One region of the Parageobacillus sp. VR-IP genome, then DNA from elsewhere that is predicted to be linked to it. Evidence: riboswitches for the same ligand, from Rfam matches in the RefSeq annotation. Region 1 holds a riboswitch; the other holds the start of a gene.
The links. A riboswitch is a leader RNA that binds a small molecule or an ion and turns the genes downstream of it on or off. The one in region 1 is predicted to bind S-adenosylmethionine.
Positions count from the first base shown of each region.

Region 2: linked by a shared signal. The riboswitch ahead of metK (methionine adenosyltransferase) and the one ahead of HT574_RS01000 (bifunctional homocysteine S-methyltransferase/methylenetetrahydrofolate reductase) in region 1 are both predicted to bind S-adenosylmethionine.

Region 1 is NZ_JABVYQ010000001.1:178,207-182,255, reverse strand. It holds gene HT574_RS01020 (methyl-accepting chemotaxis protein) at 1-28, opposite strand, end outside; gene HT574_RS01015 (BMP family lipoprotein) at 48-1,034, opposite strand; gene HT574_RS01010 (CvfB family protein) at 1,144-2,001, opposite strand; gene HT574_RS01005 (YajQ family cyclic di-GMP-binding protein) at 2,200-2,691, shown strand; SAM riboswitch class I at 2,961-3,064, shown strand; gene HT574_RS01000 (bifunctional homocysteine S-methyltransferase/methylenetetrahydrofolate reductase) at 3,141-4,049, shown strand, end outside.
Region 2 is NZ_JABVYQ010000004.1:35,081-39,129, reverse strand. It holds gene asnB (asparagine synthase (glutamine-hydrolyzing)) at 1-32, opposite strand, end outside; gene metK (methionine adenosyltransferase) at 234-1,448, opposite strand; SAM riboswitch class I at 1,609-1,723, opposite strand; gene pckA (phosphoenolpyruvate carboxykinase (ATP)) at 1,908-3,494, shown strand; gene HT574_RS10830 (DUF2584 domain-containing protein) at 3,525-3,767, opposite strand; gene HT574_RS10825 (alpha/beta hydrolase family protein) at 3,797-4,049, opposite strand, start outside.

The DNA of each region.
Region 1 (4,049 bases):
GAAGCCATAATTTTCTGCGAATTGTCATTCTAATCCCCTTTTCTGTGCTACTTGGTTGTCACTTTGCCGTCCACAATGTTTTGTTTCCACTGTTCAAGCAGCTGTTGCTTTTGCTCATCCCATGGCACAACGCGAATCGGCGCGAGCCCGACTCCATTTTCCGCCAGCCCCAGCTGAACGGTGCCGGTTGGCAATTCCCCTTTTTCCACGTATTGTTTTAACACGCGAAACAAAGCGATATCGACATTTTTGACCATCGACGTCACCACCGCTTTTTCCGCGTAAAAATATTGGTCGCTGTCTACACCAATGGCATACACGCCGCTTGCTTCCGCTTCCCGAAGCGCACCGACTCCGGTCAATCCAGCCGCCGTATACACGACGTCGCACTTTTTGGCAAACATGTCTTTGGCGATATTAGCGCCGAGCTTGTCATTGCCAAAATCGCCGGCATAGACAATTTGAACAGAAGCGGACGGCTTTACGGCGTGAACCCCTTTTTCAAATCCCGTTGCAAATTTATGAATCAACGGCGCATCCGCCCCACCGATAAACCCGAGGCGGTTTGTTTTCGTCGTCAGCGCCGCCACCACTCCGGCAAGAAAGCTTCCTTCATCTTCTTTAAACGTAATCGATGTCACATTTTTTAAATCCGAAACAGCGTCAACTAAAATAAAATGCTGCTTTGGATATTGTTTCGCCACTTTTTCCAAATCTTCTTGTACCATGAAGCCAAGGCCGATGATGATATCATTGCCATCTGCAGCAAGCTCTTTTAACCCTTGTTCATATGTTTTCGTATCTTTCAATTCACGGTAATCAAAAATAATGCCTAGTTCATCTCGTGCTTTCATTAATCCGCGAAACGCAGAATCGCTAAACGATTGATCCCCAAGTCCGACGTCCGACAACATAATTCCGACTTTGATCCTGTCTTTCTTTGCCACTGTCTCTTCCGGCGAACAGCCGGACATCATCGTAAACATAGCCAATAACGCGATAACAAGATGCCATATACGTCTTTGCTGTTTCATATGTTCGTCCCTTTCTTTTCATAGTGTCCATTATTGTTTATCGGCATGGTTCGACATTTGTTAAGTTTTTTGGCAGAAAAAAAGCAAAGCCCGACTGGCTCTGCCTCCTTTATTCCTTCTTATACGTCCAACCATTTTCTTGATATACTTTTCCTTCCTTCATCAGGCGGCCTAAAGCACGTTTAAAGGCGGCCTTGCTCATATGAAAGCGCGCTTGAATATCAGTAGGATCGCTTTTGTCATGATATGGCATCGCCCCGCCACGGCTTTCTAAATAGGCATAAATGGCCGCCGCGTCTTCGTCTATGCTTTCATGCTTGCGCGGCAACAGGGATACGTTCACCGTCCCGTCTTCTTTGACGGCGATAATCCGCCCTTCCACTGTTTCCCCAAGCCTCGGCGCGTTTCGCCACTGGGATTCATGAACAAAACCGAGATAGCCGATATCGGAGATAAGAAACGCTCCTACTTTAATCACGCGGTAGACGCGCCCGCGAATATTCTGGTTAAATGCTGATTCCGGCGCGCTCACGGCGATTTGTTTCATCGTTTCATCATCGGCAAGCCTAGCAAGAAGGCGGCCGCGTTTATCCGTTTTTAACGAACAATATAATTGATCCCTTCGCTTTGGCCATAACGAGCGAAGCGGCGGCAAATCATCGATGGACACAAGCAAATCTTTGGAAATGCCAATATCGACAAAAACGCCCAATTTCGGAACGACGTCCACCACTTCAACCCAGTCGTAGCAGTTGTTCGTGATTTTCGGCATTTTCATGGCGGCGCATAGCCGCCCGTCGTGGTCATGATATAAAAATACGGTTGCCTCGTCGCCCACCGCAAGCATGTCGTTCGCTTCACTTTTATGCAGCAGCACTTCCTCCATGCCGTTCGTTAAAACGTAGCCAAACGGCGTTTCCCGTTTTACCGTTAATGTCATGATTTCTCCAGGAATTAATCGTTTCATTGCAGCCTCTTCCTTTTGTCTATATTTTCACGCTTATTATTCCCCACTCCAATTGAAAGTTCCACGCAAAACGTCGTTTTTCCCTGCATCACAAGAACGCTGCTATCCGTGTTTGGTCCCCCACTCCTTTTCTTGTTGTGTCCCTTGCCACATTTTACTATAATGAAACTAAATAACGAAAAGTGCTGGAGGTTGTGTATGTCGAAAGAAAGTTCCTTTGATATTGTATCCAAAATCGACTTATCCGAAGTCACCAATGCGATCAACATCGCACTGAAAGAAATTAAAAACCGCTATGACTTTAAAGGCAGCAAAAGCGACATTTCCTTAGAAAAAGACGAACTCGTTCTCATTTCTGACGATGAATTTAAATTGGAACAGCTTAAAGACGTGCTGATCGGCAAGCTCATTAGACGAGGCGTGCCGACGAAAAACATTCAATACGGCAAAATTGAGCCAGCATCAGGCGGCACGGTGCGCCAGCGCGCCAAACTCGTGCAAGGCATCGACAAGGAAAATGCGAAAAAAATCAACACGATCATTAAAAACACCGGCCTGAAAGTGAAAAGCCAAGTACAGGATGATCAAATCCGCGTCAGCGGCAAAAGTAAAGACGATTTGCAAAAGGTCATCGCCGCAATTCGCGAAGCTGATCTGCCGATTGATGTGCAATTTGTCAACTATCGATAAAAAAGATGTTACGGCACTAAGTGCCCGTAACATTTTTTTATGCTCTTCCCCTCTATTTCCACATTTATAAATTCCAATCATTCACGTTCACTATAGTGAATGACACTGTTTTCATTAAATATCAAGTACTAATGCTTTTTCCATGTAAGGATGGGATATTTTCTTGAAAACGATTCCATTATATTGAATATTTTCAGAAAATGCTTTACATTATATATTAATATCAAAACTATATCGTTGAAACGTTTGGCTACAACTTCATAGCGAATTTCTTATCAAGAGAGGGGGAGGGACTGGCCCAGTGAACCCTCAGCAACCTGGCGGAAGCCAAGGTGCTAAATCCAGACAGGCGAAAACGCCTGGAAGATAAGAAGAGACGATACATAAAAAGTCTTCTTCTTATAGAAGGCTTTTTTCTTTTACCATTTTCATAGAACGGGGGAATGAGCGTGGGACTTTTGCAAGACTTAAAAGAACGCATCCTCATCGCCGATGGCGCGATGGGAACGCTATTATACTCGCACGGCGTCGACCGATGTTTTGAAGAACTAAATTTATCGAAGCCGGAAGACATCATTCATATTCATGAAGCATATATCGCCGCAGGCGCCGAGGTCATTCAAACGAATACATATGGCGCCAACTACGTCAAACTCGCCCGCTATGGACTCGAAGACGAGGTGCCGGCGATTAACCGCGCGGCGGTAAGGCTCGCCAAACAGGCGGCGGGAAATAAAGCCTACGTGCTTGGAACGATCGGAGGGTTGCGCAGCATCAATAAAAGCGCCGTTTCCATCGAAGAGGTAAAGCGGACGTTTCGCGAGCAATTGTTTGTGCTGTTAAATGAGGATGTCGACGGCTTGTTGCTCGAAACGTATTACGATTTAGAAGAATTAGAGACAGTGCTTGCGATCGCACGCAAAGAAACAGATAAGCCGATTATCGCGCACGTCTCCCTCCATGAAGTCGGCGTCTTGCAAGATGGCACTCCTCTTGCCGAAGCATTGGCGCGCCTAGAACAGTTGGGAGCCGATGTCGTCGGTCTAAACTGCCGTCTCGGCCCGTACCATATGATCCGCTCGCTGGAGGAAGTGCCGCTGCCAAACAGAGCGTTTCTTTCCGCGTATCCGAACGCAAGCCTGCCGGATTATCGCGATGGACGGCTTGTCTATGAAACAAACACGGATTATTTTAAAGAAACAGCGCTTGCCTTCCGTGAGCAAGGCGTGCGCCTGATTGGCGGGTGCTGCGGCACGACGCCGAAACATATCGAAGCGATGGCAAACGCCTTAACCGATCGGACGCCAGTGCAAACGAAAACGGTCAAACAGCGCCATATTTCCGTTTCCATATCATCA
Region 2 (4,049 bases), on a different contig from region 1:
TGATCATAAACACATCCAATAAACCCGCACATGTGTATTTCACCCATTTCTTTATATTCATTCAGCATGCTGATTATATCATAGATTTGAAGCAATAAAACTATAAAATTTCCTTTTTTAAATACACCGTTAACATATCGATTGCAAAACCACTGAAATAACTTAATCTGCTTTTTTGAACAAAAAAAAAGAGAGCTACAGTTGCTGTAACTCTCCTTTCCATATTCATTAATTTATTGTTGCTTCGACAAGGAAAAAGCTTGCTTTTTCAATGTTTCTGCTTTATCCGTGCGCTCCCACGGCAGGTCGATATCCGTGCGTCCAAAATGGCCGTAAGCAGCTGTTTGCTTGTAAATCGGACGACGCAAATCTAACATTTTAATAATGCCTGCCGGGCGCAGATCAAAGTTGTTGCGCACGACTTCAATTAAAATGTCTTCCGATACTTTTCCTGTGCCAAATGTGTCAATGAAAATCGAAACCGGTCTTGCTACCCCGATCGCATAGGCTAGCTGCACTTCGCACTTATCGGCAAGTCCTGCCGCCACGATATTTTTCGCCACATAACGGGCCGCATATGCCGCAGAACGGTCTACTTTTGTCGGATCTTTTCCAGAGAACGCACCGCCGCCGTGACGGGCATAGCCGCCGTACGTGTCTACAATAATTTTCCGTCCTGTTAAACCTGCATCCCCTTGAGGTCCGCCGATGACAAATCGTCCTGTCGGGTTAATAAAGTATTTTGTGTTTTCATCGATGAGCTCGTTTGGCACAACCGGCTTAATGACATGTTCTTTAATGTCGCGTTCAATTTGCTCTTGCGTAATTTCCGGATGATGCTGTGCGGATACGACAATCGTATCCACGCGTACTGGTTTGCCGTTTTCGTCATATTCTACCGTTACTTGTGTTTTGCCATCTGGACGTAAATATGGCAAAATATCCTTTTTCCGTACTTCAGCCAAACGACGGGCTAAACGATGCGCCAAAGAAATCGGAAGCGGCATTAATTCTTTCGTTTCATTGCAGGCAAATCCAAACATCAGTCCTTGGTCTCCGGCACCGATTGCTTCGATTTCCTCGTCAGTCATCTGACCTTCACGAGCTTCTAACGCTCGATCGACCCCCATCGCGATATCCGGCGACTGCTCGTCAATCGATGTCAACACGGCGCATGTATCCGCGTCAAAACCGAATTTGGCGCGCGTATAGCCGATTTCGCGAACCGTATCGCGAACGATTCTTGGAATATCCACATATGTCGATGTCGTAATTTCTCCGCTTACGAGCACAAGCCCTGTTGTCACGCTCGTTTCGCAGGCGACACGAGCATTCGGATCTTTTTCTAAAATCGCATCTAAAATCGCATCGGAAATTTGGTCGCAAATTTTATCCGGATGACCTTCTGTTACAGACTCTGAAGTAAATAAACGTCTTTTTTTTGACATTCGGCATTTTCCTCCTCTTTCCTTAATCAAACATCAAAAAATGATGATGCCGCAAACGGCGGGCGATACGGTACTCATTTCCCTTATTTCATTTTCTCATATAAAAAAACCTTTCCTGTAACGGTGAGGAAAGGTCATTGCAATCGTATTGCTCCTTTCACTCTTATCGTTCAAGGACATCGCCTTGCCACAGGTTAGCACCATTTCACATGTTTCCAGTTGTGACGGTTGCTGGGCTTCATTGGGCCTGTCCCTCCACCGACTCGGGATAAGAGTATCCGTTCAATGACTTATCTTATCGTAATGAAACGGGAAAAGTCAACAAAATATGGCGAATTTTTTTTGAAAAAAAAAGGAAAAATAAATAAAATAAATCGTCATAAATAGTATGGACTAATAACAAAAATGTGTTATACTATTTGAAGAGATTATTTAAATAAAAAAAGGCAGGTTTTGAACATGGGGATCGCAAAAATGACCAATAAGCTTTCATTATTATTGCAACAACCAAACGTATTTCATAATTTATCGGTAGCCCAGCTGGTGGAAAAAGTGTTGCAGCGAAAGGAAGGCCAGTTAACAGCTACTGGGGCGGTAGCGGTAACAACAGGAAAGTATACAGGACGCTCGCCGAAAGATAAATACATTGTCGAAGAAGCCGCAACGAAAGAAAAAATCGATTGGGGAACCGTCAACCAGCCAATTTCGGAAGAAGTGTTTGAAAACTTATATAATAAAGTGCTTGATTATTTAATGAAACAAGATGAGATTTTTGTCTTTAAAGGATTTGCCGGCGCTGATTCTAAATATCGTTTGCCGATTCAAGTTATCAACGAATTTGCTTGGCACAATTTATTTGCCCATCAATTATTTATTCGCCCAAGTGCAGAGGAATTACAAACACACGAAGCGCAATTTACGGTGATCTCTGCTCCAAATTTCAAAGCAGATCCTGCGGTGGACGGAACAAGATCAGAAGCGTTTATTATCATTTCTTTTGAACGCCGCATCGTATTAATTGGCGGCACAGAATACGCTGGCGAAATGAAAAAATCGATTTTTTCGGTGATGAACTATTTGCTTCCGGAACAAGGGATTCTTTCTATGCATTGCTCGGCCAACGTTGGCAAAGAAGGAGATGTTGCATTATTTTTCGGGCTGTCGGGAACAGGAAAAACGACGCTTTCCGCTGATCCAAACCGCCGCTTAATCGGTGATGACGAACACGGCTGGTCAAACCGCGGCATCTTTAATATCGAAGGCGGATGCTATGCGAAATGCATCAACCTATCCCGCGAAAAAGAACCGCAAATTTTTGACGCCATTGGGTTCGGAGCAGTGCTTGAAAACGTGGTGGTTGACGAACAGACAAGAATGCCAGATTACGATGATGCGACATTAACGGAAAATACGCGAGCTGCTTATCCGATTCAGGCCATTGCCAATATCGTGGATCCAAGCGTCGCCGGCCACCCATCAACGATTATTTTCTTAACCGCAGACGCGTTTGGCGTATTGCCGCCAATTAGCAAACTGACGCGCGAGCAAGCAATGTACCATTTCTTAAGCGGCTATACGAGCAAGCTCGCCGGCACTGAACGGGGAATCACTTCTCCGCAAGCTACGTTCTCTACTTGCTTCGGCGCTCCATTTTTGCCGCTCCCGGCCGTGCGCTATGCGGAAATGCTCGGCAAAAAAATCGTTGAACATAACGTGCGGGTATTCCTCGTCAACACTGGTTGGACCGGCGGGGAGTACGGAGTCGGCAGCCGCATGAAGCTGGCTTACACGCGAGCAATGGTGCAAGCAGCGGTCGAAGGAGAACTGGACAATGTCGAAACGGTGAAAGACCCTATTTTCGGCTTGGCCATTCCGCTTCATATTCCAGGAGTGCCAGATGAAGTGCTGCAGCCGCAAAATACATGGGCGGATAAAAATGCATATGAACAAAAAGCAAAAGAGCTGGCCGCAAAATTCCGCGCAAACTTCCAAAAATTCAAGCATATTGCACCGGAAATTGAAGCGCTTGGAGGTCCGCTTGTATAATCGAAAAGGAGGGAGCAATTCCCTCCTTTTTTAATTCGTTGAATGCAAGGCGACAAGCTCATACGTGACAATCGTCCGATTATCAGCAAGTTCCAGTTTTTTCACCACCGCTTGACCGCTCGCTTCGCTTTGCAGCGTTCTTCTAACCTCTAGCGGAATATCAAGAGGATAAAGGCGATATCCTTCTTTTTCTAAAATAAACAAATTATCTTTTACACGCCTTTCATTTCCTTTTGTGACAATCAGCGTTTGCAGCTCCAGCGGCATGCCCATTGCAACACACCCCTTTTCTTTTTATCATATCATACATTCGGCTGACTTTTCATCCATTCTGTCAACCTCCGGACGGTCTCGCGATTTTCTTTTGGTGGAAAATAATGCGTAAAATGTGGAAAATACCATGTTGTCACTTGCTTATTTAATTCTTTCAGTCTTTTCTCCAGACGATACGCATGCTCAATCGAAACATTGCGGTCTTTTTCCCCATGAATGATTAAGACAGGAGCATGAATTTTCTCCATTTCGTATAATGGCGTCCGCCAGCGGTATCGCTCT